DNA from 4 places in the Steroidobacter flavus genome. Region 4 is predicted to be linked to each of the others. Evidence: riboswitches for the same ligand, from Rfam matches in the RefSeq annotation. Region 4 holds a riboswitch; each other region holds the start of a gene.

Region 1 (7,917 bases), on a different contig from region 4:
TCTGGCCGCGCGCATCGAGCTCGACGAGGCGCGTTTGCTGGCCTTCGCACCGGGCGTGGATATCGACCTGGTCCGTGAAAATCTCGCCAGCATTCCGGCCATCTGCGCCGGCTCCGGCCCGATCGGCCGGCTGACCCTGCGGGAGCGCTTCCATTGGCTGGTCGCGCCGCGAAGTACGATGATTCAGACGTCCTCGGTGCACACGGGCCGCAGCGACGATCCGTCCCGGCTGCTGGAGCAGTTACTGCAGAAGATGGTGCGCTCGGGCGGGCGCTGACGGCTCTACTTATTGGTCATAAGCGGTCTTTTAGGCCTAAAATCGCTGTGAAATAGTGTGTTTCCTGCGGATTCTCCGCTGGATGTGTACACTCGCGCGCCTTTCCGCCGTTCCGCGCCCGCGAAGTCCGAGGTTTCCTTGCCCGCTCCTTCCGATCAGACCCCGGGCGAAAGCCCGACTTTTAGTGACCTCGCCCTGGGCGATGCCGTGCTCAAGGCGTTGCAGGACGTGGGCTACGAGTCGCCTTCGCCCATCCAGGCCGCGACCATTCCTCATCTGCTCGAAGGTCGCGACGTGGTGGGTCAGGCCCAGACGGGCACCGGCAAGACCGCCGCATTCGCGCTGCCCATCCTCACCAAGATCGACATGGACGAGACCGTGCCTCAGGCGCTGGTCCTCGTGCCGACGCGCGAGCTGGCGATCCAGGTCGCCGAGGCGTTCCAGAAGTACGCCACTTACATGAGGGGATTTCATGTACTCCCCGTGTACGGCGGGCAGAGCTACACGCCTCAGCTTCAGAGCCTGCGCCGGGGTGTGCATGTGGTCGTAGCGACCCCGGGTCGGGCGATGGATCACATCAAGCGCGGCACGCTCAATTTGTCGTCGCTGAAGCATCTGGTGCTGGATGAGGCCGATGAGATGCTGCGCATGGGATTCATCGACGATGTCGAATGGATTCTGGAGCAGATTCCGGCCGAGCGTCAGATCGCGCTGTTCTCCGCCACCATGCCGACTCAGGTGCGCCGGATCGCTCAACAACACTTGCGTGAGCCTGCCGAAGTCACGATTAAAAGTAAGACGACCACCGCGAGCCAGATCCGGCAGCGCTACTGGCTCGTCAGCGGCATGCACAAGCTCGATGCGCTCACTCGAATTCTCGAGGCTGAGGCGTTCGACGCGATGATCGTGTTCGCGCGGACCAAGATTGCGACTGAGGATCTGGCGCAGCGGTTGTCGGCTCGCGGTTTTTCTGTCGAGGCGCTGAATGGCGATATCGCTCAACAGCAGCGTGAGCGGACGATTGCGCGGTTGAAGGCCGGGCAGATCGATATTGTCGTCGCGACTGACGTCGCTGCTCGCGGGCTGGACGTTGAGCGCGTCAGTCACGTTGTCAATTACGATGTTCCTTACGATCCTGAGTCGTATGTCCATCGCATTGGACGCACCGGCCGGGCGGGGCGCAGCGGCGAGGCGATTTTGTTTATCGCTCCTCGTGAAAGAAACATGCTCCGCGTGATCGAGCGTACTACCCGGCAGAGCGTCGAGCAGATGCAGATGCCGACGATCGAGGATGTGAATGAGCGTCGCGTCGCCAAATTCAATGAGAAATTGACGGCGGCGATTGCGGCGAATGCGGGTCAGGCGTTCATGCCGCTGATCGAGAGTTATGAGCGGGATAACAATGTCCCCGCTCTCGAGATCGCCGCTGCGTTGGCCAGCATTGCACAGGGTGCTACTCCGTTGTTGCTCGAGCCGCAGGTGCGCTCGAACCGTGAGCCCTGGTCGCCTGAGGGTTCGGACGATCGTGCCCCTCGTCGCGAACGCGCCCCGCGGCCGGATCGAGCCGCACGCAATGAGAAGTATGCGAAGCGCGAGCGCGATCTGCGTGGGCGAGAGGAGGGGTCTTCGCAGCCCGCGTGGTCCAGCTCGGAAGAAGCGGACGACGCTGTCGCTCGTCCTGAACGCGCTCCGCGCTCGGAATGGACGCCTCGTGACGATCGAGGCTCGCGACAGCGCGAGGCCGGTTCGGAATGGGCACCACGTGAAGACAGAACCTCTCGCTCGGAGTGGAAGCCTCGTGAAGACAGATCCTCGCGAGAGCAAGGCGCTCCTCGCGAAGAAGGGACCTCGCGACAACGAGGGTCCCGAGATCAAGATGCTCGCTCCGAACGGGCGCCTCGTGAAGAAAGGCCTTCGCGACAGCGAAAGACCTGGTCGGACGCGGAGGGCGAGTCGGCCGGGCGTTCCGAGCGGAATGAGTGGCAGGAAGAGGTTGTCACTTCCGACTATGTCGCCGGCTTTTGGAAATCACCGAGCGATCCCTCGGCCCCCGCCGAACAGGGCCCCAAGCCCCTGAATCGCCGCGAACGCCGCGCCCTCGAGCGCGCCGAGCGCGAACGACTCGCAGCTGGCGGCGAAGCCGGCGCTGGAGGCGCAGTCGCCGCTGAAGGTGAAGTTGCAGGCAGAGGCGCAGTCGCCGCTGAAGGTGAAGTCGCCGGCCGAGGCGAACGCATAGGCATAGGCGAAGTCGCGGGCCGAGGCGAACGCATAGGCATAGGCGAAGTCGCGGGCGAAGGCGGAGGCGTAGGCAGAAACGAAGTCGCACGCGGAGGAGACGTCGCAGGTGGCGGTGAAGTCGCCGCGAATGTCGGCACGAGCGAAAGTGGCGACACCGGTGCTGTCGGCGAAGAAGCCGCGGCTGCTCGTGAAGCCACGCGTTCTGTGCGCGACGAAGACCGTCCGCGCGAAGAAAGCTCGCGTGAGCACCGGCCTTCCGCAGACGAAGCTCGGCCGCGAAAGCGTGCCGAGTCGCGTGACTTCAATGAAGGCGAGCGGCCCCGCAAGCGAGCGGAGGCGCGCGACTTTGGGGACGTTCGATCGGAGCGACGTGGGCCGGCGCGTGACTTTGGGGGCGAGGAGCGCCCGCGAGGGCGCGGGCAGGATCGTGACTTCAGCAGCGACGAGCGACGTCCCCGGCGTGGGGACGAGGAAGTCGAAACGTATCGTATCGAAGTCGGCCACGATCATGGCGTGAAGCCAGGCAACATCGTGGGCGCGATCGCCAACGAGGTCGGCCTCGAAGGGAGGCACATCGGTCGCGTGGTGATCCAGGACGATCACAGCTTCGTCGATCTGCCCGCCGGCATGCCCAAGGACGTCTTTCTCCAGCTGCAGAAAGTCCGCGTCGCCGGCCAGCCGCTCCAGATCAGCCGGGCCCTGAAAACCCACGTGGAAAAGCTCCGACGCGACCGTCCGGCGGGGCCGAAATTCCGTAAGCAGACCGATTCCAGAGGTCCCCGCTCCAGCGCCCGCCCGCCGCGCGACCCCAAGCGACGCCGCTGACAACAGCGGCTCTGCGACACTCCAAAAAGCAAAAAAGGCCTGCAAATACAGGCCCAAACGCACCGACCAACCAGCCGGTCGGTGCGTGCCTCAGTCCACTCTCCGCCCATAAGAAACATCGGCAATGTTTCCTCCGCCCGGACGGCGACGTCTGGATACAGCGACGTTGCCGCTATTCGCCGACAGGATTGAGGATCTGCCGGGGGTGGTTATGCTCCATCCCGCGTCGAGTCATTGGGTGCCTCTCCGATGGGTAAGGGGCCGCGAAAGCGCGAAACTGGCATCCACTGATCAATTAGAAGGGTTCGTAAGGAAAGCGAACGCCGCAGCGGGTCGAGGAAGTTGAAGCTTCTCGTCTGACTGAAATCCTGTGACAGCCGTGCCGGCTGTGCGTGTGAGTGCGCGCAGTCATCGGCGGTCACAACCTCGGATGGAATAAATCGAGGCTCGCTACCGTCAAGGGCAAACCCGTCGAAAGTCGGGGACGCAAAGCAACCGGTCTAAAGGGCTCACGCCCGATGACAGCGGGGCTGCCAAATTAGCGAGAGCAAACCGTGCCAGCGAGGCACGGGTGTTCTATGTGTACGCGAGTACACCGATGATTTGTCAGGTCGCCTCACAGTGACCGCGTCGCCCTTGGAAATTCACGTCGTGTGCGTAAGCGCCCGGCAGAAGTAACAAGGGTTATCAGATGCAGAAGGCGAATGTCGGCAAGTGGGTGCAGCGTGGCGGTTTGTTTGCGCTGGTGATGACGGGCCTCATGACCGCGGGCTGCGGTGGCGGCGGTGGTGGTGGTGGCAGCGGCACGAGCGCGAGCGCCAACAGCGCCAGTGGTTCCAACACGGCGCCGAAGATTTCAGGCACGGCGAGCACAACGGCCAGCGTCGGCAGCGCGTACTCCGCGACTCCGCAGGCAACGGACGCCGATGGCGACACGCTTGCCTTCTCGATCGAGAACAAGCCGGCTTGGGCGAATTTCAACACCGCCACGGGCGCGCTCACCGGCACGCCGACCGCGGCAGCCACGTTTGCAAACATCGTGATCACCGTCAGCGACGGTAAGACGACGGCTTCGTTGCCGGCCTTCTCGATCACCGTGGGCGCCGCCGGCTCGAGTGCCGGTTCCGATTCCAGCGCCGCGCCGTCCGAAGCTGTGGCTTCCGGCCCGAATGTGGCGCTGTCCTGGAACGTGCCGACGCAGACGGTCGACGGCGAGACGTTGCAGAACCTCGCGGGCTATCGCATTCACTACGGCACGAATCAGAACGCGATGGTGAATTCCATCGAAGTGCCGAGCGCCGGCTCGAACACCTACACGGTGCAGAACCTGAAGGCGGGCACGACGTATTACTTCGCGGTGCGCGCCATCACTTCGGATGGTGACGAGAGCGAGATCTCGAACGTGATCTCCCGCGTGATCGGCTGATTCATCGACTGCATCGTCAGCTGACGATGAGGGCTGGCGTCTTCGTGACGCCAGCCCTTTTTCTTTTTAGTTGGCGGCGGCGCCGGCCACATAACGGTCGACTTCGCGACCGAGCAATTCCAGCGGCACGCTGCCGGTCCGCAGTACGACGTTGTGGAATTGTTGAGGCGACCACTTATCGCCGAGCGCGGCGCGAGCCCGATCCCGCAGCTCGAGAATCTGCAGCTGGCCGATCATGTAAGAGCAGGCCTGCCCCGGAAACACGACGTAACGATCGACCTCGCTCGCTTCCAGGCCGTAGTCGATGGCCTGCTGACGCGTCCACTTCTTGGCGTGCAAGCCCGTGTCCACGACCAGCCGGCGAGCGCGGAACAACTGCGCGTCCAGCATGCCCAGCAATCCTTCCGGATCGCCCTCATACCAACCATTCTCGGCGACCAGTTTCTCCGCATAGAGCGCCCAGCCTTCGGACAGCGCGGAGATCCCGCCCAACACACGTGCCTGGCGGAACTTTGGAAGATCCGTGTTTTCCTGCTCGAGCGCGATCTGGAAGTGATGACCCGGCACGGTCTCGTGATACACCAGCGTGCGCAGACCGAACTTCGTCATGCGTTGCGGACGCAGCGGCATCTGGAAAATCGCCGAGCGCGAGCCATCGAGCGGCGCTCGATTGTAGTTCGCAGCGGCGCTGGCCTCGCGGAAGCGAGGGAACGGTTGTGCGACGACCGGTGACTTGGGCTGCAAATCGAACAACGTCGGGCTGCGCTTGAGCGCGTCGGCAATCATGCCGTCGATGTCGCGCATGATGGCGGCACGACTCGAGTCAGACGTCGGGTCCGGATAAGCCAGGTCTTCCCGCAGCTTTGCCGACCGCGCCGCCACTGAGCCTTCGGTGCGACCGAGCTTGCGGAAGATTGCATCCATCTCGCCTTCGATGCGCGCGACCTGTTGCAAGCCGATCTGATGAATCTCCTCGGCCGTGAGCTTCGTGGTCGTGAAGCGGCCGAGCGCGTATGCGTAAGCCTGATCGCCGCCTTCGAAGCGCCACAAGCCGGCATCGTTCGTGGTCTTCGGCAACAGGCTTTCGAGCAAGGCAATCGCACGATGCCACGATGGATACACCTGCTCAGTGACGATGCGAGTCGCCTGCGCTTGCAGCTCCGAGCGCTGCGCGGAGCTGAGCCCTTCGATGGTTTGAATGCGTTGAGCGAACGCGGTGACCAGCGGGTTCTGCGCCGGCGCCACATCGCTGAAGCTGCGCATCGATTTGAGCGTCGATTCCACGATGAAGCGCGGCGGCACCATCTTGCGGGTGACGAGCTGCTTGGCTTCGGCCACCGCTTCATCCATGCGCGGGCCGATGAGCTTCATGCGCGTCACGTAGTTGGTCGCGTCCGACGGCTTCACCAACGGATGACGCAGCGTGAAGGTCTCGACCAGCCCGACGTTGGCGCCGTTGAACTGTTCCAGCGGAAAGTCATAGTCGAGGAACGCTTCGCTGGCCGCGACCTGCTCGAGCTGCCATTGCATCAGCTCGGCGGACACCCGCTGCGATTCATTCATCTTGCTACGATCGAATTTCGCCAGATCGGCGAGGCCGCGCTTGGCGCGCTTGATGCGCTCGAGCGTATAGGCGCGGGTACGCGGCGTGAGCTGCTGTTCGAGCTGGGCCTGTTCCTCGCCGGAGAAATAGCGCGAACTGGTGGCGAGGTCGGGATCGGCGCGCACCCATTCATCGGTGAAGCGGGCGAAGAACGCGTCGACGGTGGAACGACTGGCCTGGTTGGCCTGCGCCAGTGCCAGACACGGCAGCAACAATGTGTATGCAAGTACGAATAGCAGTTTCGGTCTCTGCATATTTTCCCCTTCAGCTAAGGCCGGCCCCGAAAATCGGCGGTCACGATGCCATAATGAGCCGGGCTTGTCACAGCGCCGGCCGCTGGTTCGTCTAGTCCGGTCAGGCTGCGTCTTCGTGAATCATGAGTGCCAATCCAACCGCCACCGCCACTGCTTTCGCCGCCGAGCGCACGCGTCTGCTCGGCATTGCCTATCGCATGCTCGGCTCGCGGGCTGACGCCGAGGATGTATTGCAGGACGCATGGTTGCGCTGGAGCGAATCGGACAATTCCGACGTACGGTCGACGCAGGCTTGGTTGACCACCATCGTCACCCGGTTGTCGATCGATCGGTTGCGCTCGGTGAAAGCACAGCGCGAGGTCTACATCGGACCGTGGTTGCCCGAGCCGCTGGCCGAGATCGATTCAGTGACGCCTGAATCCAAGGCGGAGCTGGCGAGCGAGCTGTCGCTGGCTTTTTTGAGCCTGCTCGAACGGCTCGGTCCGGACGAGCGCGCCGCCTTTGTCTTGCACGATGCTTTCGATTGCGACTATGACGATATCGCCGACGTGCTCGGCAAAAGCGCGGCGGCCTGCCGGCAGCTGGTGCATCGGGCGCGTGAGCGGGTCATGGCTGAGCGTCAGCGTTTCAAGGTGGACGAGCAGACGCGGCGGCGCATGCTCGAACGATTCATCGAAGTGGCCAATGCCGGCGACCTGCCGGCCATGAAGGCACTGTTCGCGACGGACGCCCACCTGATTTCCGACGGCGGCGGCCGGGCGGTCGCGGCGCGCCGTATTCTGCATGGCGCCGAGCGCATCGTTCTGCTGTTCAAGATGATCTTCCAACGTCGCGGCGCTCTGGAAGTCGACCGGCGCATCGTGCGGGTGAACGGCGAGCTGGGCGTGGCCACGTCGTTCAGGGGCCAGCTGCACTCGGTCACGACCTTCGACACCGACGGCCAGCGCATCTACGCGTACTACTCGGTCGCCAATCCGGACAAGCTCGGCGCCTTCCTGCCACACGCCTGATTTTTTGCGCCGGGCTGTCACAGTCCGGCGAGCTCGCTCGTCTAGGGGGTGCAAACACCTTTTATGGAGTGAGAGCATGAGTCAGCAGCGTCCGTTCAATTTCATGAAGCATCCCGACATCTTCAAGGCCATGTCGGGCCTGAGCGCCGGCTTCGAGCATTCCACGCTGGAACATTCCGTGATCGAGCTGGTGAAGCTGCGGGCGTCGCAGATCAATGGCTGCGGTTTCTGCGTCGACATGCACAGCAAGGATGCCCGTCTGGAAGGCGAGACCGAGCAGCGGC
Region 2 (7,917 bases), on a different contig from region 4:
AGCATCGAATCCGGCCGAAACACCAGCGGGTCCAGAAAGTCGTCGTCGATGCGGCGATAAATCACATCGACCCGCTGCGGGCCGCGAGTGGTGCGCATGTAGAGGAACTCGTCGTCGACGAACAAATCCTGCCCCTCGACCAGCTCGATACCCATCTGCTGCGCGAGGAACGCGTGCTCGAAGTACGCGCTGTTATAAGCACCCGGCGTGAGGAGCACGACCGTCGGATCGTTCACACCGGACGGCGCGACGCTGCGCAGATTCTCCAGCAACAAATCGGGATAGTGCTCGACTGGCGCCACCGAATGCACCGCGAACAGCTCGGGAAACAATCGCATCATCATGCGCCGGTCTTCGAGCATGTATGACACGCCCGACGGCACCCGCAGATTGTCTTCGAGCACGTAGAACTCGCCGGCCCCGGCGCGCACGACATCGATGCCCGCGATGTGCGCATAGATCGAGCCCGGCACGTCGATGCCTTGCATCTCCGGCCGGTATTGACCGTTACACAGCACCTGTTCGGCGGGAATGCGGCCGGCCTGCAGGATCTCCTGCGAATGATAGATATCGTTGGTAAACGCGTTCAGCGCACGCACGCGCTGCTTCAAGCCGGCGGCCAGATGTTTCCATTCGTTGGCCGGGATGATGCGAGGGACGATGTCGAAGGGAATCAGCCGTTCGGTGCCCGCTTCTTCGCCGTACACGGTGAACGTGATGCCGACCCGATGAAACAACGTGTCGGCCTCGGCGCGCTTGTGAGCGACGCGCTCGCTGGGCGTGCGGGCCAGCCAGGAAGCGAAGGTCTTGTAGTGCTCGCGCACGTCGCCGTCGCTGGCATGCATTTCATCGTACGGAGTCGCCGACATCCAGACCTCTGTTGTAGCCGGCGGCAGCAGTGCCGCGGCTCGAGCTAGGTGTCAGGCGAAGGAGCGAAAAGCGTGCCAGCGGCGGAAGGCGCTGGTTATGCGTGAATCGTGAGCAGTTCGAGGCGGGACGCACCAACGCGAGGCCCGGCGGGCGGGCCCCACGCACGATGATGGGGCGCGGGCCCCATCATGAGGATCGATCGTCAAGGCATCTGGATCTTGCCGCCGCCGCGGCCACCGGTGATGCCGGGCATCGGGCCCTGCGGAACCACGAGCTGCGAGGCCTGTTGACGGCGCATCTCCTGGATCTGCTGCACGGTGCGCTCGATGGCCGCCTGAGCGGCCGGCGCGAAGCCGACCACGGCGTCCGCCAGCGTCTGGCCCTCGATCTCGAAGCTGATCGGCACCGGGCCCATGTTGGTCATGATCTCGGCCTGGCCGATGTACAGCACCGGCCGGCCGGGATCGGCCGAGCCATCGGCGCGCACCGGGGACAGGCGACGAATCGCACCGACCCGCCGATCGGTGAAATTTTCCTCCTGGTAGAGCCCTTCGGCGTCCATCTGCGGGTCTTGATTGCGTTCTTCGGCCATGTGAAACCTCTAATGAATTCGCCCGCTTGCGACGGACGGGTGTAAGCCTCGGTGCTTTATGACAGTAGACCAGCCGGCGCTCGCATCTTCAAGGCGGTGACAGTCTTCGTCAGGGGGCACAACGTCGTTACAATGGGGCCATCTTCAATGAGAGCAACGGGCGGTTCGCGCCCGAGTGACGCCCATGCAGGAAACCGACAACCCCTTCAGCGAAGCCTTCGGCAAGGCCGTCGATCTGGGCAACCGGATCGCCGACACGGATGACAAGGCCGACATCTGGGACATTGCCGACGGTCTGCTGGCGGGTGCCGTCCAGTACTGGTTGTACTCGCGACAACCCTGTTCGGATCCCGAATGCGAAGAATGTCAGCCGATCAGCACCGCCGAGGGCCGGATCGAGGAGCTGCGCAAGCTGATGCGCCAGTTCGCCGAAGAAAGCGAATATTTCCATTCACCCACGGACCGTAACGTTGGCCGCGCGTAAGTAGCGCGGCCGCACGCTCGCCCCCTTTCCCTCGTGGCGAAATTTTCGCCACATGCCCAGCATCATGACTGTGGTCGATTGTCAACGGCGGGCGCGTGAAATTTTCGCAGCAAAAAATACTTTGCGCGTACGTGCTTGATCCGTAATGCGGCGTAAATACAACGCGCGAATGCGAGGGCGTTTTGCGATCCAGCGCACACCGCCCGATTCGTGTCGCCCTTCACACTTTCGCCCGCGTGGCTTCTGCGGGAGACCGATGCGGTGGGAATGTTGAAGAACTTGAAGCTCAGACATCGCGCCTACGTGTGCGCGTACAACTCGTTTCGCTTCGCCGCGCGACTGCGCGGTGACTTGAGCGAGTTCGCGCCCTCGATCGCGGAAACCCTGGAGAGCGTGGGCGACGAGCTCGCCGCGCTCGCGCGCGACAGCTGCCCGACGGAGAACGAGCGTCGTCAGCTCATCGAGGGATTGGAAGGCGCGCTGCGTGCACTCGGTCTGTCCGACGCGGCGCAGGTTCATATCGTTTCTCAGCTCGCGCCACGCATCATGGCGGGTGAGCCGGCGAGCGCGAGCAAAGAAGCGTGGACGCGCATGGCGGTCTGATTTTGAACCTGAAAAACCGCTAAATGAGACATAACCTCAAGGCGATGGCAGCAGGTCACTTGTCGCCAATCCCCTTGTCTGCTGAAAGCGACCATAACGCTTGACTTATGCCGACGCGGTGCCGATGATCGAATCGTTCCAAGACGATTGCTAGATTTACTGGGCAAACTCGCCGAAAGGCGAGGACGCAAAGCTTCCGGTCTAACGGATTCATTTCCTAAGACAGCGGGGTTGCCACGGGGCCGCGACATAATGCGGCAACGGTTTCGCCACAAAAGATAACAGCGAAACTGCCGTGAACGAGCGCGATGCGCATACGCGCGCTCACTTCCCCGCCGAAATGATGTTCCGTTCAGCTTGAAGCGCGTCCACCGCAAGCGGGCGGTGTTCAGCGGCGCAACGGGTCGGGGAAGAAACGTGGAAGACAACACCAGCAAGGTCTATGTCGAGCCGGAAAGCTCACAGCCGGCGCTCGTCTCCCAGAGCTCAGGGAGCGGCACGCAGCTGTTTGTCATCAACCTGTGCGCGTCGATCGCGCCGGTGTCGACGACGGGCCGTAACATTCCCGGCCTCGAGAATTACAAGCTTTATCAGGTCGCGCGTGTCGAGGATGGACGCACGCGGCATCGTCTGCGCCTCGGCTTCTTCACCAACGAAGCGCATGCCGAACGTGTGCTCACTGTCGTTCGTCAGCAATATCCAACCGCATTCACGACCAGCCTGAGCGATGAAGATCGTCGTTTCGCTCGTGGCTATTTGCCGGCTGCGACGCCTGCGCCTGCGCCGCGTCCGACTGTTGCTGTAGTCAACACGCCGCCGCCGGCTCCCGTTGCCGCTGCTCCTGCTCCTGCCCCGAAGGCCGCGCCCGCTCCTGTCGCTGCAGCTCCCGCTCCCAAGGCTGCGCCCGCGCCCGTCGTCGCGCCGCCCGCGCAAGTTGCCGCCAAGCCCGCGGTCGCTGCGAAACCTGTTGCAGCGAAGCCCGCTCAACCTGCAAAGCCCGCTGCCAAAGCGCCGACCGACGAAATCGTCGAGATGACTTGGGAGCCGGACGAAGAGACCAAGGCCGCAGTCACGTCAGCGTCGTTGCCGAAGATCAAAGCGCTCACTGAAGCCATTGGCCTCGATGAGATGAGCTGGAACGACGATCCCACTCCTGCTCCGACGCCTGCTCCGTCGAAAGAACCGCTCGCTGTCGGTTTGTTGAGCGGCAAGTTCGCCGCACTCGACACCAGCAAGCTGAAGATCAAGACCACGCCTCCGGCCGCCGCGCCTGCGCCGGTCGCAAGCAAGCCTGTGACTCCGCCCGCGCCCGCCACCATCCCGCCAAAGCTGGATACAGCCGCGAGCGTGCGCGTGCCTGCGCTGACTTTCTCCGATCCTGAACCGACGCCCGCCGCTGCGCAGAAGTCGAACGGATCGAACGAGCCGTATCACGTCGGCAAAGGCCTTAACATCGAAGAAGTCGATGCGTTCGAGCTCGACCTCTATGACGAACCGCCGGCCAAGGCCGCCGCGCCCGCTCCGCAGCCCGCGCCCGCTGTAACAAACAAAGCCGCTGCGGCTAAACCCGCTGCTCCTGCGCCGAAGCCTGCGCCCGCTGCCGCGAAGCCAGCATCGCCGCCGCCGGCTGCAAAGAAGAACGAGCCACCTGCGAAGCCTGTTGCTCCTCCGGTGACCAACAAGGCCGCTCCGCCGATTCCGAAGCAAGTGCCGCCTGCGCTGGTTCGCGACGCTTCGAACGCGCATCCGAATCTCGACAGCACGCAGACCATCCGCGCGCTGACCAACGAAGAGATGAGCGATGCCGCGCAGGAAAAGTGGTTTGCGATTCAGCTCGCGGCGTCCGAGCAGCCGGTGAATCTGGACATCCTGCCGCACCTCGATATTTTCGAGGCCTATCGTTTGTATTCCGTCGCGACCGCCGGCAGCGGCAAGATCGTGCACTCGCTGCGCCTCGGTTTCTTCAAAGAAGCCGTGTCGGCCGAAGCGGTCACCGGCTATCTCAAGACGTTCTTCGCGTCGCCTTCGGTCCTGCGCATCAGCGTCGCCGAGCAGGCCCGCTTCAAGGATGCGCCTCAGCCGCGTCGCGCCGAGCCGGAAGAGCCGAAGAACAACGTCGTCGAGCTCAATAACGCCCGCGCCAATCGCGCGCCGGTGGTGCCAACAGTCACCATGGAAGTCGATCCGTCGGCCACCGGAGCGTTCCGTCCCAATGCCACCGGCGCGTTCCGCCCGAACGCCACGGGCTCGCTGAACTCCGCCACCGGCACGTTCAAGCCCGGCGCGACGGGTGCGTTCAAGCCCAACGCCACCGGCGCCTTCAAGCTGAATTCCACCGGCGTTCATAAAGCGCTGGATAGCAAAGTCGCCGCCAAGTCCGCCGCTCCCGCCATCAAGCGCTCCGAGCCGACACGCTCCGGCAATACCGGCAAGCACAAGCAACTCAAGCGCAGCCTGGCCGATGAGTTGATGGAAGAGGCGCGCGAAGTCGAGTTGTCGGAGAGCGGCGTTCGCAAGCTGCCGCAGAACGGCTCGCTGCTGTCGCGGCTGCTAGGCAAGAAGAAATAGCGCCGCCCCGCGCGTCTGCGGCAAACTGCTCCGTCTCTTTCCTGACGAGGCCGAGCCGTGGATATCAGAACCGCCGATCTTTGCGATCAATTCAGCGACGAGCTGGACATTTGCGAGCCGCTGTTCGGCGACTTCGGCGGCCAGATCCAGTTCGGCGGCCCGATCGCCACCATCAAGTGCTTCGAAGACAATTCCCTGGTTCGCGAGCTGACCGCTGAAGCCGGCAACGGCCGCGTGCTCGTCATCGACGCCGGTGGCTCCATGCGCCGTGCTGTGGTCGGCGACATGCTCGCCCAGAAAGCGGTCGACAACGGCTGGGCCGGCATCGTCGTGTACGGCTGCGTCCGTGACTCCGCCGCCCTCGCCGATATGCCCATCGGCGTCAAAGCGCTCGGCACGCATCCGATGAAGACCGACAAGCGCGGCGAAGGTCAGCGCGACATCGTCGTCCGCTTCGGCGGCGTGACCTTCCGCCCCGGCGACTGGCTGTACGCCGACGAAGACGGCGTCATCGTCGCTCGCCGCGCGCTGGTCAAATAACGATCATCGATAGCTCGGGGCGGCACTCAGTCGCCGCCCCGACTAGCGCGAGCTCACCGCTTCAATCCAACGACGAAATCCGCGCTCGCCACATATTCCGCAGGCGGTGGATTGTCGAGCACGATCACCTGGCCTTTGTTACTCGCCACGCAACGAGCGGTGGCCACTTCCTGACCGCTGCGCGTGTAAGCGCTCAGCGCGATCGTGAATTGTTTCGGGAAATAATCGAGCGGGCTGGCTGCGCCATCGACCACGCGAATGCGGACCTTCTTGGCGTTGGGCAGATACGTGTCGACGAATGCCGAGACGCAGGCGTCAGTCGCTTTGTGAAGCGGGCTGGCCTGAGCCAGGAACGGGGTCGAGGCCAGGATCGCCAGGCTCACGACGGCCAGGGGCTTGTGGATACTCATCGGATACCTCCGTATGCACTTTGATGACGGAGTGAGTATTGATGAGCGGCGCGGCCCACCCTTTGATCTAGATCAGTCGCGAGCCACTTTTCGGCTACAGCCGCATTTTCTTTGCATAACCTGTCATTTCCAGATAGCCGCGACCGATGGGCTTGTCGCCCTCGAATGCGCGGACGGCACCTTCCCAATAGATCGTACCGGTGCTGCCGCTGGCGTCGTTTTCCTGGTCGTCCATCAGGGGCTTCAATGTGATGACCCGATCGCCGACCGTGACTTGCCACTCGACCGGATAGCGAACACCCGTGCGAGGCGAGCGCCAATCGCGCACTGGCTTCCATTTCACCGCTTCGGGTTTATATGAAACACCTTCGTTAGCACCGGCGGCACGCGACTTGGCGGCGGCCCACAGTGCGCCGCCTTGAACGTCGCGCATTTGGAACATCATCAATGCGCCGCCGTCGTCGAGATTGAGGCCGACCCAATCCCAGCCCTGCGCACGCGCGTCCACGATGGCGCCGGACCACTCGTGATCGAACCAGGCGACGCCACGCACGGCTCGATCCTTGCCATCGACGACCAATCGTCCGGTGACGGCGAGTTGCGGCAGGCTGTAGTAATAGCTGGCCGAGCTTGGGCTCGGGCCTTTTTGACTGAAGCCGCGATCGCCTTGAAGCAACGGCGGCGCCTTGGGCTGCAGCTTCAAGTCGAGCTGCAAGTCGTCGCCCTTGGCAACCGCGATGTATGTGTCGCCGTCACGGCGCAGCTGCCAGTCATCGATGTAAACATCGAGCGATCCTTCCGCCGCATCGGCCAACCCGAAGCCGGCGCGGGCGGACTTCTCGTGATGTAACAGCGTGCCGCGCTTCGGATCGCTGATAGCAAGATGACCGAACAAGACCTGGCGCAAGGCGAAGCGCGAGGGATTGTCGTCGTCGATGCCGGTGCGGGAACGAAAGAACGTCAACTGGAACCCGACCGGTGTGTCGCCCGCGCCGTCGAGCCAGCCGGTGACATACCACCACTCGGTCTTGAACTGAGGGTGACTGCCTTCGTCGCGCGGGAACTCGAGTTCATAACCCGGGACCACGGCCGGATATTTAACGTCGGCGCGAGCGCCCGCAGTCACGAAGAACACAACCGCCAGCGACATGCATATACGCGCAGCGAATCGCGCCAGCACGCGCGACACGTCTCGCCAAGGCGCGTGGCCACCTTGCACGCAGACGACATTCCGACCGAATGCCTGGCGCATCACCAATCCTCCCTGACCGCGCGCACGACTTCGCCACCCATCGCCTGGCGGCCGCTCACGACGGCGATCAACGCCGCCGCGCCGATGAGCGCCGCACTGAGTGCCGACAGCAATCCCACCGGCGCGCTCAAATCCATGCTCCAGTGAAACGACTGCCGGTTCACGACATAGATCAAAATCAAACTGATGACCGTGCCCGCGATCAACCCGACGATCACGCCCAGCGCCCCGAGCACCGAGCCTTCGATGGCCAGCATCGTCGCCACCTGCCCGCGCGTGAACCCGAGGTGCCTGAGCGCGCCAAACTCGCTGCGCCGGGCCAGCACTTGAGCGCTGATGCCGGCGGCAATGCCGAACAAACCGATCGTCACCGCCACCAGTTCCAGCAAATAGGTAATAGCAAACGTTCGATCGAACGCCGCGAGCGACAACTTGCGCACCTCGCCGGGTGTCCGCAGGTCGTAATCCGTGCCCGGCGGCATCAAATCGCGAATGGCAGTGCCGACCTTGCTGATCTCCGCTCCGCGATCGAGCCAGAACCAAACCGTGTTGACCACGCGGTCGCCCGTGAAGGCGATGTAGTCATCGCGCCCGATAA
Region 3 (7,917 bases), on a different contig from region 4:
TTCGGCATTTGACGGCGCAGGTGCACGGCGTCTTCGAGATAACTCAGCGAACGTTCCGGATCGCCGCTGCGACGGAACGCACGGCCGATGGAAGCGAGCAGACGGGCTCGCACTTCCGGACGCATGCCTTTGTCCGCCCGCACCTGCAAGCCCGATTGTTCGAGCAGCTGGCGCGCCGTGATCTCTTTGCCTTGGGCTTTGAAGGGCTCGGCCGCGGAGAACACGTCGAGCATGAATTCGGAGACGGCCTGCGCCGATTTGCTTTCGTTCGCGGCCTTGTCGCGCTCGGCGGCGATGCGCTGATTCTGAATCGACATCACCACGGCGAACGCGACGATGACGACGATGAAGAACGCACCGGCCGACACACCGAACGCATGACGACGCACGAAGCGTTGTGAGTAATACAGCCAGTTGCCCTGGCGCGCGACCACCGGCTCGGCCGACAGATAACGACGCAGGTCGGCGGCCAGCTGTTCGACCGAGCCATAACGATGCTGCGGCTCCTTGCGAAGCGCCCGCATGACGATGGAGTCGATGTCGCCGAGCAAACGTTTCTGCAATCGATCCGGCTGCAGGCCGCGAGCCAATGCGATGGCCGCGATCGGCGACTCGCCTTCGGCGGCCTCGGCCGCGTCGATGGCTTTCTTGACCGCGGTGCTCGGGCGCTGCGGGTCGCTGATACAAATGGAACGTTCCAGCTCGAGCTGGCTGGCCGAGGAGGGCACCGTGTAGGGCCGGAGGCCGGTGAGCAGTTCATATAAAACGACGCCGAGCGCGTAGACGTCGCTGGCGGTGGTGACCTGGCGGCCCATGATCTGCTCGGGGCTCGCATATTCGGGCGTGAGCAGCCGGTCGTTCATGCGTGTCAGCGCCAGCATGGCGGCGGCGTCGCCGGTATCGAGCAGCTTGGCGATGCCGAAATCCAGCAGCTTGGGCGCGCCTTCGGCGGTGACCAGGATGTTGGCCGGCTTCAGGTCGCGATGAACGATCAGGTTCTGATGCGCGTACTGGACGGCATTACATATTTCCAGAAACAGTTTCAGGCGCGCGGTGAGATCGAGCTGCTGCCGGTCGCAATAACGATCGACCGGCTCGCCGTGCACATATTCCATGACCAGATACGGCTGGCCGTCCTTGGTCTCGCCGGCATCGAGCAGGCGCGCGATGTTGGCGTGATTCAGGCTGGCGAGAATCTGCCGTTCGGCGCGGAAGCGCTGGCCCAGGTCGCCATGAATAGGCGCGTTATCGACGATCTTGACCGCGACCTGCGCCGAATACTGGCGATCGGCACGCTCACCCAGATACACCGTGCCGGTGCCGCCGTGGCCGAGGATGGACGCGAGTTTGTAATTGCCGATGACGCGGCCGACCAGCGCCTTGCGCCGATCGCGCGTGGTGGCGTCGATGGCCGCGCCGAGCGCGTGAGTCAGCGGCCCGGTGGACTGGCCCACGTCGCAGGCCAGCAGCTCGAGCAGCTCATCTTTCAGGTCTTTGTCGTCGCCGGTCTCGGCGCTGATGAAGGCTTCGCGTTCGCGGTCCGGCAACTCGACGGCGCGGGAGAACAGATCCTGCAAGCGCTCCCAGCGGTCGTCGACGTTCTTCCCTGGAGGTTCCGGGGTCATGAGGCTTCGGGTTCGCGATTCCGTGCCGGTCGGATCTGACGCAGGATCCAGGCCTTGGCGAGCCGGATCTCCCGATCGACGGTGGCTTCGGACACCTTCAGGGTCTCCGACAGCTCCTGATAAGTCAGGCCGCCGAAATAATGCAGCTCCACCATCTCCGCGAGGCGGGGATTGTTACCGGCCAGGCGCTGCAAAGCCTCATCGATTTCCAGCACGTCGATATCGCCCGCGGTGGCCGGGCCGAGATCGAGCACATCCATATCGAAGTCGTTGAGCGAGCCCGTGGTGGTGCCGCCGCGTTTGTCACGAAACCGGCTCTTGGCGTGATCCACCAGAATACGTCGCATCTGCCGCGCGGCCACAGCAAAGAAATGAGCACGGTCCTGCCACGAGACATTCATCTCGACGAGCTTGACGAATGCCTCGTGCACGACGGCGGTGGCCTGCAAGGTGTGGCCCGGCCGCTCGCGTTTCATATAGCGGCGGGCGCGGTTACGCAGCTCCTCATATATGAGCGGCGTCAGTCGTTCCAGGGCGCGCGTGTCCCCTGACTGCCACGCAGACAACAGCCGTGTCACTGCCTGCCGGTCGGGCGGTGGAATGGCGGCTGCGATTGTGTTGCTCAGTTGCGAGTCTCCGATTCGGGGCCTGTCTGTCTCTAGTTTACTGGCTCGATTGCGACAGTTTCTCACTTAGCGCCCGCGCCGTGCCGCGAGCCGCCCGCCAAAACCGTCCTACGGCCGTCCCTGAATCCGGCTCAACCGGTTGATTTCCGGGATCTCCCGAAAACCTCAGCTGAGCGATGTACTGATTGTTCCTTTTTTCTTCCGCTTGTCCAGGGGGGCTGTGACGGGATTCTCAGAGGGACATCGCTTATCCCAGTGATCGAGCCAATGCCGGCTCGGATTTTTAGCACTTTTCCCGGGAGGGGTTGTTGTCATGCGTAACGTATTTGCAATTTCGATGGCGGTGGCGGGTGTTCTGTTTGCTTCTGGCGCGAGCTTCAGCGCGCAACTGGCGGACGGCGATTCAGGTGGCAAGCGTCCGGTATTTAACATTGTCGATGGCGACTCGGGCGGTAAGCGGCCGGTGCTGGCCGACGGCGATTCGGGTGGCAAGCGCCCGGTGTTCAACTTTACCGATGGTGACTCGGGCGGTAAGCGTCCCGTATTGACCCTGGCCGACGGCGACTCCGGCGGCAAGCGCCCGGTATTCAACTTCACCGATGGCGACTCGGGCGGTAAGCGTCCGGTGCTGGCCGATGGCGATTCGGGCGGCAAGCGCCCGGTATTCAACTTCACCGACGGTGACTCGGGCGGCAAGCGTCCGGTGCTGGCCGATGGCGACTCGGGTGGCAAGCGCCCGGTGCTCAACCTGACCGACGGCGATTCCGGCGGTAAGCGCCCGGTGCTGGCCGACGGCGACTCCGGTGGCAAGCGCCCGGTGTTCAACCTGACCGATGGCGACTCGGGCGGCAAGCGTCCGGTGCTCGCTTAACTAACGAATCCTGCTGAACCGGTTTTTTGAATTGGAGAGACAGATGAAAAAGCGTATCGCCCTCGGCGCCGCCATGTTGCTCACCCTCGGGACCGCCGTCGCCAGCACGTTCCTGTACGGACACGAGTCGGCCGCGCGCGAACGGTTGGTCGAAGAGCAGCAGATCACGTTGCCGTCCGACAATCAGTCATCGAGCCAGACTGTGACGCCGGAAATGATCGCGATGTGGAAAGCCACAGCCGCGTCGACCGACTACGAAGCTCCGAAAGCGCCTATCTAACCGATCGGCGTATCGCGGGTGCGGCCGGACCCCTCCCTCCGGCCGCACTTCGCTTCGATGTCGCTCAGCGGGGGGAAGGCTGTCAGTCGTCTGTGTACGGATACAGGCGTCGATGCTGTTGTCGTCGCCTACCGACAGACCTTTGAAATGTGCGGCAAGTCACAGGCCCGTCGCGGTTTTGCGCCGCTGGCATCACACTTCGTTCGTTGACATATTTGCGCCGCGTATAGCACCCTAGCTGGCGTTGTCAGAGGTGCAGCCACGCACATGTCAGGGGCCGCCTCATGCAAGGGCAAACTCACCGAAAGGTGGGGACGCAAAGCCACCGGTCTAAGGGAATTATCCTAGGACAGCGGGGTTGCCAGCGCCGGCCTCTCATTCATTTGTGGAGGCGCCGATCGGCTGCCTCACCGCGTGTCCGGCGACGAATAAAGATTGATGTCACAGACCTCACAAGCTCGCCTGCCGCTCCGGGCTTCCGCACGGATGCCACGCCTTGCTTTGCTGGCGCTGTTGCTGCTCGGGCCCGCCGTGTGCATCCCGGCAGGCCCGCTGGTCGGCCAGCCCGCGCCCGATTTCGCGTTGCGCTCCTGGGATGGCGCCAACATGCGCCTGTCCGAGCACTCCGGCGAAGTGGTGCTGCTCAACTTCTGGGCAACCTGGTGCGGGCCCTGCCGCCAGGAAATGCCGCTGCTCGATGAAATCTACGGCAAGTATCGCCGCGCCGGGCTGGTGCTGTTCAGCGTCAACCTCGATGAGGAAAGCAATCTGGACTCGGCGCGCGAAATGGCCAAGACGCTGCGCGTCAGCTATCCCGTGCTGTTCGATGCTCGCAAAGAAGTGAGCCGCGCCTATCAGGCGGGCACGATGCCGTTGACGGTGTTGATCGATCGCGAAGGTGTGGTGCGCTACGTATCCGAGGGCTACAAGGCCGGCTATGAAGCGCGCTACACCGAAAAGCTGCGTGAACTGCTGAACGAGTGAACTCGCGCCGCCCGCAACGGATCCGCCTCGCTAATCGAACCGAACTCGTATCGAACTCCCGGACACCTCCATGCTGCGTCAGAGCCTTCTGAAAGTAATCGCCACGCTGAGCCCGCTGCTGTTCGTGGCCGGGCCATCGACTGCGCAAGACGCGCCCGCCGCGACCACCGCGCCGATCGTCGACAGCAGCACGCCGGCACCGTCCGCGCCCGCGGGCGGCGGCGACAGCTTCAAGAGCCTCGACGAAGAAGTGCAGGCCCTGAAAAAAGAAGTGCTCGATCTGAACCGCGAGCTGTTCGTGCTCGAGGAAGAGCTGCTGTTCCCGGCCAACACCCAGGTGGCGGTGTTCGTGTCCATGGACGTGGGTGAATTCTTCGCGCTCGACTCGGTGACCTTGAAGCTCGATAACAAGGAAGTCGCCAACTATCTGTACACCGAGCGCGAGGCGCAGGCGCTGCTCAAGGGCGGCGTGCATCGCGTGTTCATCGGCAATCTCAAAGCGGGCGAGCACGAGCTGATCGCGCTGTTCACCGGCCAGGGCCCGAATCAGCGCGACTATCGCCGTGGCGCGACCATCAAGCTGGAGAAGGGCGTCGGCGCCAAGTACGTCGAGCTGAAGATCAGCGACAAGGCGCTCAAGGCGCAGCCCGAGTTCATCGTCAAGGAATGGGAATAACCCGTGCCGGGCCGATGTAACAAAGTTTTCGTCGCGGTGCTGCTCGCGCTGGGAGTGACCAGCGCGATCGCCAAGGAGAAGAAACCTCCCGAGCCGCGACCCTTGATCGGCACCCCGCAGGTCGTGCGCGATCTGCATTGGGGCGACGTGCTGTTTTATTTCTATCAGGACGATTATCTGCAGGCGCTGACTCGTCTCGGGGCCGCGCAGGATTTCAATCGCGTCAGTCATCACGGCGTCGAGGCCGAGCTGCTCAAGGGCGGCTTGTATCTGTCGCTGGGTCAGCACGAGGAAGCGGGCCGCATCTTCAAGGCGCTGTTGAACGACAACGTGCCGCTCGATGTGCGCAATCGCGCCTGGTTCTATCTGGCGAAGGTCTGGTACCAGCGCAACTATCTGGAAGACTCCGCGACCGCGCTTGCTTCGATTCGCGGCGCGCTGCCCGGCGATCTGGAGCCGGAGCGTCATCTGCTCGAGGCGCAGGTGCTGATGTACCTGAATCGCTATGACGATGCGATTCGCACGCTGGAGCGCTGGCAGCCGGTCGGTAATGGCGGCGACGTTTGGTCGTCGTACGCGCGCTTCAATATTGGCGTCGCGCTGGTCCGGCAGGAACGGGTCGAGGAAGCGGCCGAGCTGTTGAACGAGGTCGGTCAGATCGCGACACCGACCGAAGAGCTGGCGGCGTTACGTGACAAAGCCAACCTCGCGCTGGGGTTTGCCTGGCTCAAGGCCAATCGCCCCGAAGACGCCAAGAAAGTATTGCAGCGTGTGCGACTCGAAGGGCCACAATCGAACAAGGCCCTGCTCGCCGTCGGTTGGGCGGACTCGGCCGAGAAGAAGTTCAACAAAGCGCTTGCGCCGTGGATGGAGCTGCGCGATCGCGACATGCTCGACGCAGCGGTGCAGGAATCGTATCTCGCGGTTCCCTATGCCTACGCGCAGCTCGATGCGACCGGTCAGGCGGCGGAACAGTATGTGAACGCGGTCGAATCGTTCGCGGCCGAATCCAAGCGCATCGATCAATCCATCCAGGCGATTCGCGACGGCAAGCTGCTCGATGCCATCGTCGACAACGACAAGGCCGATCAGGTCGGCTGGTACTGGCAGTTGCAGAATCTGCCGGACGCGCCGGAGACGCGTTATCTGTATCACCTGCTGGCCACTCATGAATTCCAGGAAGGCCTGAAGAACTATCGCGACCTCAAGCTCATGCAACGCAATCTGGCGACGTGGGCGCTGAGTGTGCAGGCCTTCGAGGATATGGTGGACACGCGTCGCCATGCGTACGAGCAGCGTTTGCCGGGCTTGCAGAAGACGCTGGACACCGTCGATCTCGACGCGATGGAAGCGCACAAGAACGAGCTGGAGTCGCAACTGGCCGCGTCCGAGCGCGACAACGATGTGACTGCGCTCGCGACCTCTAAAGAAAAAGAGCAATGGGCCAAGGTGCAACAGATCGAAGCGGTGCTGGCGAAGGCGGACCAGAACGATCCGATGGTGCAGGAGATGCGCGAGAAGGCGCGTCTTATCCGCGGCAAGCTGTTGTGGGATTTCAACGGCAGCTACAAGGCGCGCTTGTGGAAGGCTCGCAAAGAATTGCGTGAGCTGGATGTCGCCTACAAAGAAGCGCGCCGCCGGTCGGTGCTGGTCGAGCGTGCTCGCGGCGACTATCCCGCTCGCACGGAAGAATTCGCGCGTCGCGTGGCCTCGCTGCCACCCCGCATCGATGGTTTGACGGCGCGACTCGAAGCTACGGCTCAGGCGCAGAATCGTTATCTTGCCGCTGTCGCAATCAAGGAGCTGGAGTCGCAGAAGCAGCGTCTCGCCGCGTACTCGTTGCAAGCGCGCTTCGCGCTGGCATCGATTTACGACAAGGCGGCGACCAAGAGCAGCGCGACCGGCGAGAGCAACGTTGACAAGGGAGGCGCGCAATGAGCGCTTCAGTCAGCAAATCTCACAAACTGCGCATGCTGATCGCGCTCACGTTGTCGAGCGCGCTCGCCATGCCGGCATTCGCGGCGGAACAAACGGCTCCGAAGCCGGCCCCGCGCACTATTCGCGATCTCGAGAAGAAAGAGGTCAAGGTCAATCCCGATCCGCCCAGCGACGTGAAGGCGCAGCAGGCGATCGAGCAGTACCGCCGCTTCCTGGAAATGGAATCGCAGAACGAGAAGATGCGCGCCGAAGCGATGCGCCGTCTCGGCGACCTGCAGGTCGAGGTCGACGAGGACGCTCGTGGCGGCGAAGCTGACTTCGGCGGTCTCGGCGTCGATGAAGCCGTGACGCTGTACGAGGGGCTGCTCAAGTCCTATCCGAACTACGAGCGCAACGACGTCGTGATGTATCAGCTGGCACGTGCTTATGAAGCAAAAGCGCAGCCCGAGAAAGCGCTGGTCGTGCTCGACAAGCTGGTGACGACGTATCCGCGCAGTCAGTGGTTCGTGGAGTCGCAGTTCCGTCGCGGTGAAATTCTGTTCAGCCTCGGTCGTTATCGAGACGCCGAGAATGCGTATGTCGCGGTGACGACGCCTGGCGCGGATACAGGCTTCTTCGAACAAGGCCTGTACAAGTTAGGCTGGTCGCTGTTCAAACAATCGCGCGGCGAAGAGAGCGTCTCGGCGTTCCTGCGCATGCTGGATCGCGTGCTGGTTCAGGACGGTCGACTGCGTGCGCGCGATTCGCTGAGTCGTCCGGAGCGCGAGCTTACCGACGACGCTTTGCGCGCTATCGCCATCACCTATTCGGATCTCGATGGACCGGAGTCGCTGGACGCGGCCCTGGTGCAACGAGGCGATCCGCCGTATGCGCATCAGTTGTATGAAGCGCTCGGCAATTTCTATATCGAAAAAGAA
Region 4 (7,917 bases):
CTCGCGATGTCTTTTCTTCCGTGCTGACTCAGGCGTGGATGCGTGTGGGCGGCGAGGGTGCGCTACACCTCATCTCGGTCGGCGAGCAGTATGACTACCAGGAAGACATCATGAATAGTGTCGACTGAGTCGCCCGGCGTCGGTGATCTTTATTTTGAGTCTTTGCCCGTGGTCTTTTCCTTGAAGACCTGCTTCACGTGCTTCACCAGCACGCGAACGTGGTTTGCGCGCCGTCCTTCGTGCTGATAACAGGCATACAGCGATCGCGTGACCGGCGGTGTGATACGGATGCTTGCAAACTTGTTGGTGGGAAACTCCAGACGCGCGGTCGATTGCGGCAGTATCGTCAAGAGCTCGCCGTCGGCGACCACCGCCTTGATCAGCGGGATGCTGTCGATCTGCAGGTGAACCTGCGGACTCAGGCTCTCTTCGCTGAAGTATTGATTGATCAGCGCCCGCAGGCCGTGCTGCATCGAAGGCAGCACCATGCGCTCGGTGGCCAGTGCCGCGCGGGTAATCGACGTTTTCTGGGCCAGCGGATGAGTCCGCGCTGTGACTGCAACCAGGGGCTCGGTCGTCAGCTCCTGTGCACCGAACCGGGTCTTGTTCGGTATCTGCATCAGGATCGCGACATCGACTTTGCCTGAGACCAGTTGGTTATAGATCTCGCCGGTCAATGGCTGCAGGGCAATGAGCTCCACGTCGGGCAGATCCGCGCGGAAACGCTTGATGATCTCGGGCATGTACAGGGACATCATCGTTGCGGGCCCCGCGATGCTGACCTGCCCGACGGGCTGTCGCCGTGCGGTGTCGATCTCGGCGATGGTGCTCGCCATCTCCTCGAGGATGATTTCCGCTCGCCGAAACAGGATCTCGCCGAATTGGGTGAGCGTCACGCCACGTCCGTGGCGATCCAGCAGCTGCACGCCGAGCTCTTCTTCGAGCTTGGTGATGTGCCGGCTGATCACCGGCTGCGGCGCGCCGACCGCGGCTTCGGCCCGGCTGAAGCCGCCGTTCTTGGCGACGTGATAGAAGTAGAGCAGCCGGCGCGAGTCGATGACGTGCTGCGCTAACGGATCAGACATGTTGATATTCGCTCCCTTCGCGCTCTGCCCATCGATGAGTGCGCGATGGTAGACGACCTGTCTGATCCCGTCACTATGCTCGCTGCGCCGGCTGTCTCGGTCCCTCAGCGCGAGGCAGTGAGCTCCTGGAAAGGCGGCGGCGGCAGATGGTCGGCGGCACCATTCGCCTTGGCCGTGCGATACATCCATTCGCAGTCGACGAAATCGCCCGTCGGCAAGCCATCCGGACCCACACCGCTCAGTCCGGCGTAGAAGATCACGAAGAAGGTCGCGCCCTTCGGGCCGATGGTCGGCTTGTGATTGATGCCGCCGGCCTCGACGATGTAGTCGCCCTTGTACATCGTGCCGTACTCATAGGAGAAGTCCCCTTCCAGTACGTACGCATGCGCCTCGCCGAAGTGATGATGATCGGGCGTTTCCAAGCCGCCGCGCATGCGAATCAGCGCGGTAAACATGCCGTGAGCGCGGTTGATGTACAGGAGCTTGAAGTCGCTGCCTTCCATCGCCCAGGGCGTCCAGGGAATCTGCTCGGCCCGCACCAGCGAGGAGCCGTCCGGAAATACTTTCGATTGATTGCGATCCGCGATGCTGAAGTCGCTGGTCGCCGCACGATTCACCACCGAGGCGCCGTGCTGTTGAACGATCGTCACCATGTCTGTCTACCCCCTTGATGTCGGCTGCCTTCGGACCTGTTTGCCCGGTCGAGGCAGCCGGTTAAAACTCATATAGCAGATATGCAATTCACGGTAAAGGCGGCTACGCAGGTCGCGCCGCGAGCAGCGGTCCATCGCGATATTTGAGCGTTACGATCCGTACCGGCATGCCACAGCGCCACGGCGTTCCCGCCGGGCCATGCAGCCGACATGCGAGTCGCAGGCCGTCGTTCAGATCCACGACGCCGACTTCGTACGGCAACTCGGGCTCGAAGATGGCAGGGCCCGCGTGAATTCTCGTCCACGAATACAGAGTGCCGGCCCCGCTCAGCGTCTGCCACGAAACACCTTCCGTCCAGCAGTGCGGGCAGATCGGTTTCGGCGGGAAACTCAGCTGCTGGCACGACTCGCAGCGCGTGGTCTTGAGTAATCCTTGCTGAAGTGCCTGCCAGAAGGCGGCGGTGAAACGCGTGACGCGGGGTGGATACGTGCGAGCGGCGTCGATCGGGATGATTTCGAGCGTCATGCCTGCGCCTCCAGCACGTGGACCAGGGCGGCGTTGTAGTTGCCCAGCTCGTTCATGAGCAAAGCAAGCTGCGCATTGGGCACCTGGCGCTCGCCAGCGCGGCCGCGCAGCTGGTCGGCCAATTCGATCACGTTGTAGAGCGGCGTCGCGTAGGACGGGTGACCACGCGAGGTCATGCCGCCAGACGTCGCGATTGGGATGCGCCCGCCCAAGCTGGTTTCGCCCTCTGCAGCTGCTTTCGCGCCGCGGCCGCGTGGAACCAGGCCCGCGGCCTCGCTCGCCAGGACTTCGACGATCGTGCAAGGAGCATACAATTCGGCGACGTCGATATCGGCGGCCGTAATCCCGCCGCTCTGATAAGCCGTTCGTGTCGCGGTAGCCGCGGCCTCGAACGCAATCATGTCGTTGGGGCGATCGTTGATCTGATGGGCGCCTTCGTGAAAGAAGGCGCGGCTGCGAACCAGCGCGTAGGGTACGCCCAAGCTTTTCGCGTAGTCTTCGGAAGCGACCACGACACACGCCGCGCCATCGCCGCGTGGAGGAACTTCGTACAGTCCCAAAGGCTCGACGATAGGCCGCTGCGCCAGGACCTCCTCGAGCGTGATCGGTTTGCGGAATTGTGCGAGAGGATTCGAGACTGCGTGACCGCGGTTCTTGACGGCGACCATCGCGATGTCCGCCCGCGTCGCGCCGAACTCATGCATGTAACGCATCATGTCGAGCGCATACCAGCTGATAGGTGTGAAGCCGGCGGGCGCGTGGAAATCCACGTCTCCGGTCTTGCGCATGCTCTCCATCATGTGATCGCGTGCGCTCACGGCGGTCTCCATGTTCACGCCCAGTGCGAGCGCCACTTGCGAACGCCCCAGCACAACCTCGTCGACGGCCTTGTCGAAGGCGAGGGCGGCTGTCAGACCATTGCCGAGCACTTCCATCACGATTCCCGAGCATGGCAGTTTCAGATAACTGGCCATGAAGGTGCTGAAGTATTGCTGTCGTGTGTAGGGCCGAGGCTGGGCAAGAACGATCGATCCGACATCGCGACGATCCGCACGCGCGTCCGCGATCGCCTGCACGACCAATCGCGCCAGCAACTCGTGCTCGAGCGTCTGGAACTCGTCTGCAGCAGATGTCTGGTGCCGCCCCACGGGAATGGCGGCAGTACCGATGATGGCGGCCTTACGAGTCATGTTGAGTAATCGTGCCTGTGTCCTGGAACAGCTGACCGAGCAGCGTCATATGGTGAGTGACGTGTTCGTCGGCACTCGTTTGCGCTCGGCTCAGGAGTTCGCGCAACAGAGATTTGAGTTGGTTGCGTTCCTCGCGCTTGAATGGCCGCAGCGCTTCCGCCTCCACTGCCTTTGCCGCGGCAAGCAAATTCGTCACGCACTCCCTGCCACGCGCAGTCAGCCGAAGCGCTCGCTTGCCATCGGGTTGAAACACTTCTATCAAACCGCGCGCCGCTAATCCTTCAGCAAGCGCCTGCGTGGCTCTGATGCCGGTGTATGCGATTACCGTATCCACTTCCTCGACGCTGCGGTCGCTGACGGCCATCAAGACGCTCAGCATGTAGTGCTCTTGCAGGGAGATTCCCAGCCGCTCGCGCTCGCGTCTGACAGGCGTTAGCAGATGAAAGTACGCACGCTGAACCAGGTGGCTCAAATCCTCGTCGCACTCTGTTGCCACTGCCTCATCGGCAATGGCGGGAGAGGCGGGCATGGCGTAGCGTCCGCCGTGAAACAGCAGCGGAACGCGCTGTGAATGATCGAACTGCAGCACCTCTCCAACGAAGATCACGTGATCTCCGCCGTCATATTGATAGGCAGTCCGGCATTGAAAGCGTGCGCCGCATCCGGTAAGCAGGGGGATGCCTCCTTCACCACGCTGCACGTCGACGCCGCTGAACTTGTCCACGCCGCGTTTCGCGAATTTGTTCGAGAGCGCTTCCTGGTCCGCCGCCAGAATGTGGACGGCGAAGTGAGGTGCCGCACTGAAGGCACCGAGGCTCAGCGAAGTCTTGGCGAGGCTCCACAAGACCAGCGGCGGATCGAGCGAGACTGAATTGAAACTGTTGGCGGTCAGCCCGACATCGTTTCCGTCCGCGTCGATGGTCGTAACGATGGTGACGCCGGTGGCGAACGCGCCCAAGGCGCCGCGAAATGCTTTGCTGTCGAGGCTCACGAACCGGCTCCTCGCTGCTACCAGTCGTTGCCGGCTGTCGCGGCTGCCTTCAGCGCTTCCTCGGTGGAGATCTCCTTGCCGCTGTCATCGACGAAGTGAATGTCGAACGCCGCGTCGGCGACCAGGAACAGCACGCAATCCACCTTCGAGGTGCAGCGGAATCGATGCACGTGTTTGCCGGGCAGCTGGGAATACGCGCCGACCTTCAGCATCACCGGACGCTCGCCCAGCATCTGGGCCAGCGGCGCCCCTTGCAGAATGACGATTTCTTCGGAGGGCGTGTGCCAGTGGAAAGGCACCACGCAGCCGGGCCGCATGCGCACCATTAGAGTCCCGGGGCCCTTGCTGATGTCGCCGCGCAATCCTGCAAATGACGTGCATTCGGGCACGCCGGGAGAGGATTGGAAATCCGCCGCGTTCGGATCCTGCAGCAGCATTCCGCCCTCGTGGGCCAGGGCCGATGTCCCGAGCATCGCTGTCAGAGCGCAGGCCGCCAGCAGGGTGATCCCGTGTTTTTTCCGCATCGTTCGTGGTATCCCGTGTTTGATAAAACAGGTATATCAGATATGCGGTTTATGTGCAATTGACCATGGAGCCAGAAAAAGACACGGCGATCCAATGCGGATCGCCGTGTCTGAGCTTGCTGTTGAGATTACTGCACGATCTTGCTTGCGACGTTCGAATTGCCGCTTTCCGTGCCATTCGACGTGTAAGCGCGCACCGCGAAGTAGTAGGTGCCCGGCGAGAGGTTGTCGAACGTGTAGCTCGTGATACCCACGTTCGCTACTTGCACCGACTGCGTCATCGCGTTCGGCGAGGTGCCGTAGGCGATGCGATAGCCGGCGAGGTTGGTCAGTGTGCTGCCGTCGGTGTTCTGAGTCGGCGGCGTCCAGGACAGCTCGGCGCCACCGTTAGAAACATCGACCACGTTGATCGCGAACGCCGGCAGCGCTGCCGTGGATCTGCCGTCGCTCACGCTGATCGTGATGTTGCCGTATGAGCCGACCTGCGTGGCGTTCGGCGTGCCGGACAGCTGACCGGTGACCGTGTTGAACGTTGCCCAGCTCGGACGATTGGCGATCGAGAAGGCGAGCGTGGTGCTGTCAGAGTCGCTGGCGGTCGGGCGGAAGTTATAGGCGCTGCCGGCGTTGACAGAGCGAGTTGGCGAGCCCGAGATCGTCGGCGCGGCGTTCGCTGGAGTGGTGGAACCCCGCACCGACGCGGTGATGGAGAAGGCCGGCAGGGTTCTCACATTGACGCCGTCGCTGACGCGGATCTGGATGTTGCCCCACGAGCCCGGCGACTTCGGATAACCCATCAGGCGGCCGCTGCCGGTGCTGAACGCGGCCCATGATGGCTTGTTCACGATCGAAAACGTCAGCGTGCGACCTTCCGGATCGCGCGCCGTCGGGAGGAAATCATAAGTGGTGTAGGTGTAGAGCGAGGTGGTCGGCGAGCCGCTGATCGTCGGCGGCTGATTGACGGTTTGGGCTTCGGCGGTGGCGGCGACTGCCAGGTAAGCGGCGAACGAAGCAACGAGAGATGTGGCGATGCGCATGAAGTGACTCCAGCAAGCTCAGTTTTCGATGCCAGCCCGCAGCGCGCTGTGGTCGCGGCAATGCGGGTACGTATGTCTGGCAAGGGAAGCTGGCGTTGCGGAGCCGGCGCTGATCGCGCGGGTCGCTGGCCTGACACTTCACGCATCGAGCTGTCAGCTCGAAGCGGCAACCCCGCTATCCGTGATGCGGCTGTTTTTACAGCGGCATCCGAGGACCGGAGGCTTTGCGTCGCCGTCTTTCGACGGGTATGCCCTTACTCGACGGGAGGCATTGTGCTGGAGGCGGGGCCGATCAACTATCCGACCGGCCCTCATGGGGCGCTGGCAAATGCTGGCAAAGCGTTTGAGGCCAACCCGTAGCGATCGTCGAGCGTACGTAGTCGGTACGGGCGCGCTGCTAGTCGATTACGTAGGAGTGCTCATGAGTTGAAGGGTATGAGCGGTGAACCGTCACCGAAGGCAGATCACACGCTCGTGGGATCAATGGCAAGCGTCCGACGCGGACCTCCTCGGAAGGTAGAGAACATATCGACAGTGCGCTGCCACTGAGTCATCTCGAGTCCTGCGTAACCGCAGACTGCGTGGACGATTCGGCGTTTGACGAAGGGCAGCTTGCTGGCAAAGCCGCTCGCGAGCCGGTTGGCAGCGGCGCCGAATGCCCCAGCCGAGTCGGCAAGTGTGGAGAGGGTGCGGCTGGCTGTTTCGTAGGTTCGTAGCTGAGATTCGCGTGCCGCTTGATAGGCGGCGAGTGCAATGGGTACTTGCGGTGCCCCCGTCAGGCGCAGGGCTGCCGCCAGAGTGATTGCATCAGCCAACGCCATGTTCGCGCCCATTCCCAATTGGGGATCGAACGCATGCGCCGCGTCGCCAATGCAGACGAGATGCTTGGTGTGCCAGGTCTGCATCCGAACGTGCGCAAACGACCAATGCTGAAGGGCATCGAATCCTGTCAACCCGTCGAGCGAGTTGTGTAGCTCCGGATACTTCGAGGCCAGAGCCAGGCGCCAAGCGTCGAAGTCGCCTCGCTCCAGTGCCTCAACCTGAGACTGAGACTTGTTGATGAACAGCGTCGCGCGGTGTTTTCCTCGTTCATCGACGCCCGTTGGGAGTACGCCGATATATTCCTCGTGGCCGTGATGGATCTGCAGGAGTTGCCCCGGATCGCAGGCTGCCGGCAGGAGCACGTCGACGCTTAGTGCCCCCTGCTCGCGGCGTGCAACTTCAACGGACGGTGTGACACGAAGTCGCAATCGAGAATGGACGCCGTCACTAACGACGATGACGTCATAGGGACCGGATTTTCCGCCGTCGTCCAGAGTGAGCCAGGTCGCGCCATCGCTCGTTGCGATGTCGTGAACGCACACGCCCGATCGGACATCGGTGCACGCGTTCGTGAGTGCGTTCCAAAGACTGCGATACAACGCGGGACGGCGAATGCCCACGGCGTGGTCGTGCAAGCCCGATGGATAGACCACACGAAAGGCGGTGGCGCTGGCTGTATCCACGCGGCAGATGCGATCGATGCGGGTCCCCTGAGATTCGATCGAGGCGAGCAGGCCCAGCGCTCGCAACGCATCCAGTCCCACCGGCTGCAGCAGCAGGCCGGCGCCTTGCGGTACCGAGGGTTGCCGGCGTTCGAACACGGTGACGCGGTGACCGTGCCGGCTGAGCAGGATTGCGACACTCATGCCGGCGATACCGGCGCCAATGACTGCGATATGTAGTGGGGTGGTCATCGTTCAAGTCGCGGCGGAGCTGTTGTGATCATCGCCACATACCGAACTCTGGCCTGGGATGCGACAGATTGGCCTCCTGATTGATCCGTGAGGAATAGAAAGTTCGGGTCTGTCGAGGTATCAATGACTTACCGATTTCCAGAAAGATCTTTTTGGAACCGGTCGCGATTGCATCCCT

Evidence for each region. A riboswitch is a leader RNA that binds a small molecule or an ion and turns the genes downstream of it on or off. The one in region 4 is predicted to bind cyclic di-GMP.
Region 1: another riboswitch for cyclic di-GMP. It lies ahead of ACFPN2_RS12575 (fibronectin type III domain-containing protein); the one in region 4 lies ahead of ACFPN2_RS24425 (putative Ig domain-containing protein).
Region 2: another riboswitch for cyclic di-GMP. It lies ahead of ACFPN2_RS11000 (hypothetical protein); the one in region 4 lies ahead of ACFPN2_RS24425 (putative Ig domain-containing protein).
Region 3: another riboswitch for cyclic di-GMP. It lies ahead of ACFPN2_RS19650 (TlpA family protein disulfide reductase); the one in region 4 lies ahead of ACFPN2_RS24425 (putative Ig domain-containing protein).

What each region holds. Positions count from the first base shown of each region.
Region 1 is NZ_JBHSDU010000003.1:1,629,221-1,637,137, reverse strand. It holds gene ACFPN2_RS12590 (DUF3037 domain-containing protein) at 1-277, shown strand, start outside; partial or broken gene ACFPN2_RS12585 (DEAD/DEAH box helicase) at 416-1,990, shown strand; gene ACFPN2_RS12580 (DbpA RNA binding domain-containing protein) at 2,720-3,340, shown strand; cyclic di-GMP riboswitch class I at 3,792-3,878, shown strand; gene ACFPN2_RS12575 (fibronectin type III domain-containing protein) at 4,032-4,766, shown strand; gene ACFPN2_RS12570 (DUF885 domain-containing protein) at 4,833-6,623, opposite strand; gene sigJ (RNA polymerase sigma factor SigJ) at 6,746-7,633, shown strand; gene ACFPN2_RS12560 (carboxymuconolactone decarboxylase family protein) at 7,710-7,917, shown strand, end outside.
Region 2 is NZ_JBHSDU010000003.1:1,242,266-1,250,182, forward strand. It holds gene ACFPN2_RS10980 (circularly permuted type 2 ATP-grasp protein) at 1-869, opposite strand, end outside; gene ACFPN2_RS10985 (hypothetical protein) at 1,073-1,462, opposite strand; gene ACFPN2_RS10990 (hypothetical protein) at 1,647-1,946, shown strand; gene ACFPN2_RS10995 (hypothetical protein) at 2,214-2,549, shown strand; cyclic di-GMP riboswitch class I at 2,702-2,788, shown strand; gene ACFPN2_RS11000 (hypothetical protein) at 2,967-5,117, shown strand; gene rraA (ribonuclease E activity regulator RraA) at 5,175-5,657, shown strand; gene ACFPN2_RS11010 (hypothetical protein) at 5,711-6,067, opposite strand; gene ACFPN2_RS11015 (lipocalin-like domain-containing protein) at 6,162-7,319, opposite strand; gene ACFPN2_RS11020 (FtsX-like permease family protein) at 7,319-7,917, opposite strand, start outside.
Region 3 is NZ_JBHSDU010000003.1:3,207,286-3,215,202, forward strand. It holds gene ACFPN2_RS19630 (serine/threonine-protein kinase) at 1-1,625, opposite strand, end outside; gene ACFPN2_RS19635 (ECF-type sigma factor) at 1,622-2,203, opposite strand; gene ACFPN2_RS19640 (hypothetical protein) at 2,565-3,122, shown strand; gene ACFPN2_RS19645 (hypothetical protein) at 3,166-3,402, shown strand; cyclic di-GMP riboswitch class I at 3,684-3,768, shown strand; gene ACFPN2_RS19650 (TlpA family protein disulfide reductase) at 3,889-4,386, shown strand; gene ACFPN2_RS19655 (AraC family transcriptional regulator) at 4,457-5,062, shown strand; gene ACFPN2_RS19660 (hypothetical protein) at 5,066-7,000, shown strand; gene ACFPN2_RS19665 (tetratricopeptide repeat protein) at 6,997-7,917, shown strand, end outside.
Region 4 is NZ_JBHSDU010000014.1:377,967-385,883, reverse strand. It holds gene ACFPN2_RS24460 (hypothetical protein) at 1-128, shown strand, start outside; gene ACFPN2_RS24455 (LysR family transcriptional regulator) at 150-1,274, opposite strand; gene ACFPN2_RS24450 (cupin domain-containing protein) at 1,190-1,738, opposite strand; gene ACFPN2_RS24445 (Zn-ribbon domain-containing OB-fold protein) at 1,842-2,264, opposite strand; gene ACFPN2_RS24440 (thiolase family protein) at 2,261-3,454, opposite strand; gene ACFPN2_RS24435 (flavin reductase) at 3,444-4,445, opposite strand; gene ACFPN2_RS24430 (cupin domain-containing protein) at 4,463-4,969, opposite strand; gene ACFPN2_RS24425 (putative Ig domain-containing protein) at 5,098-6,003, opposite strand; cyclic di-GMP riboswitch class I at 6,166-6,266, opposite strand; gene ACFPN2_RS24420 (FAD-dependent oxidoreductase) at 6,468-7,739, opposite strand.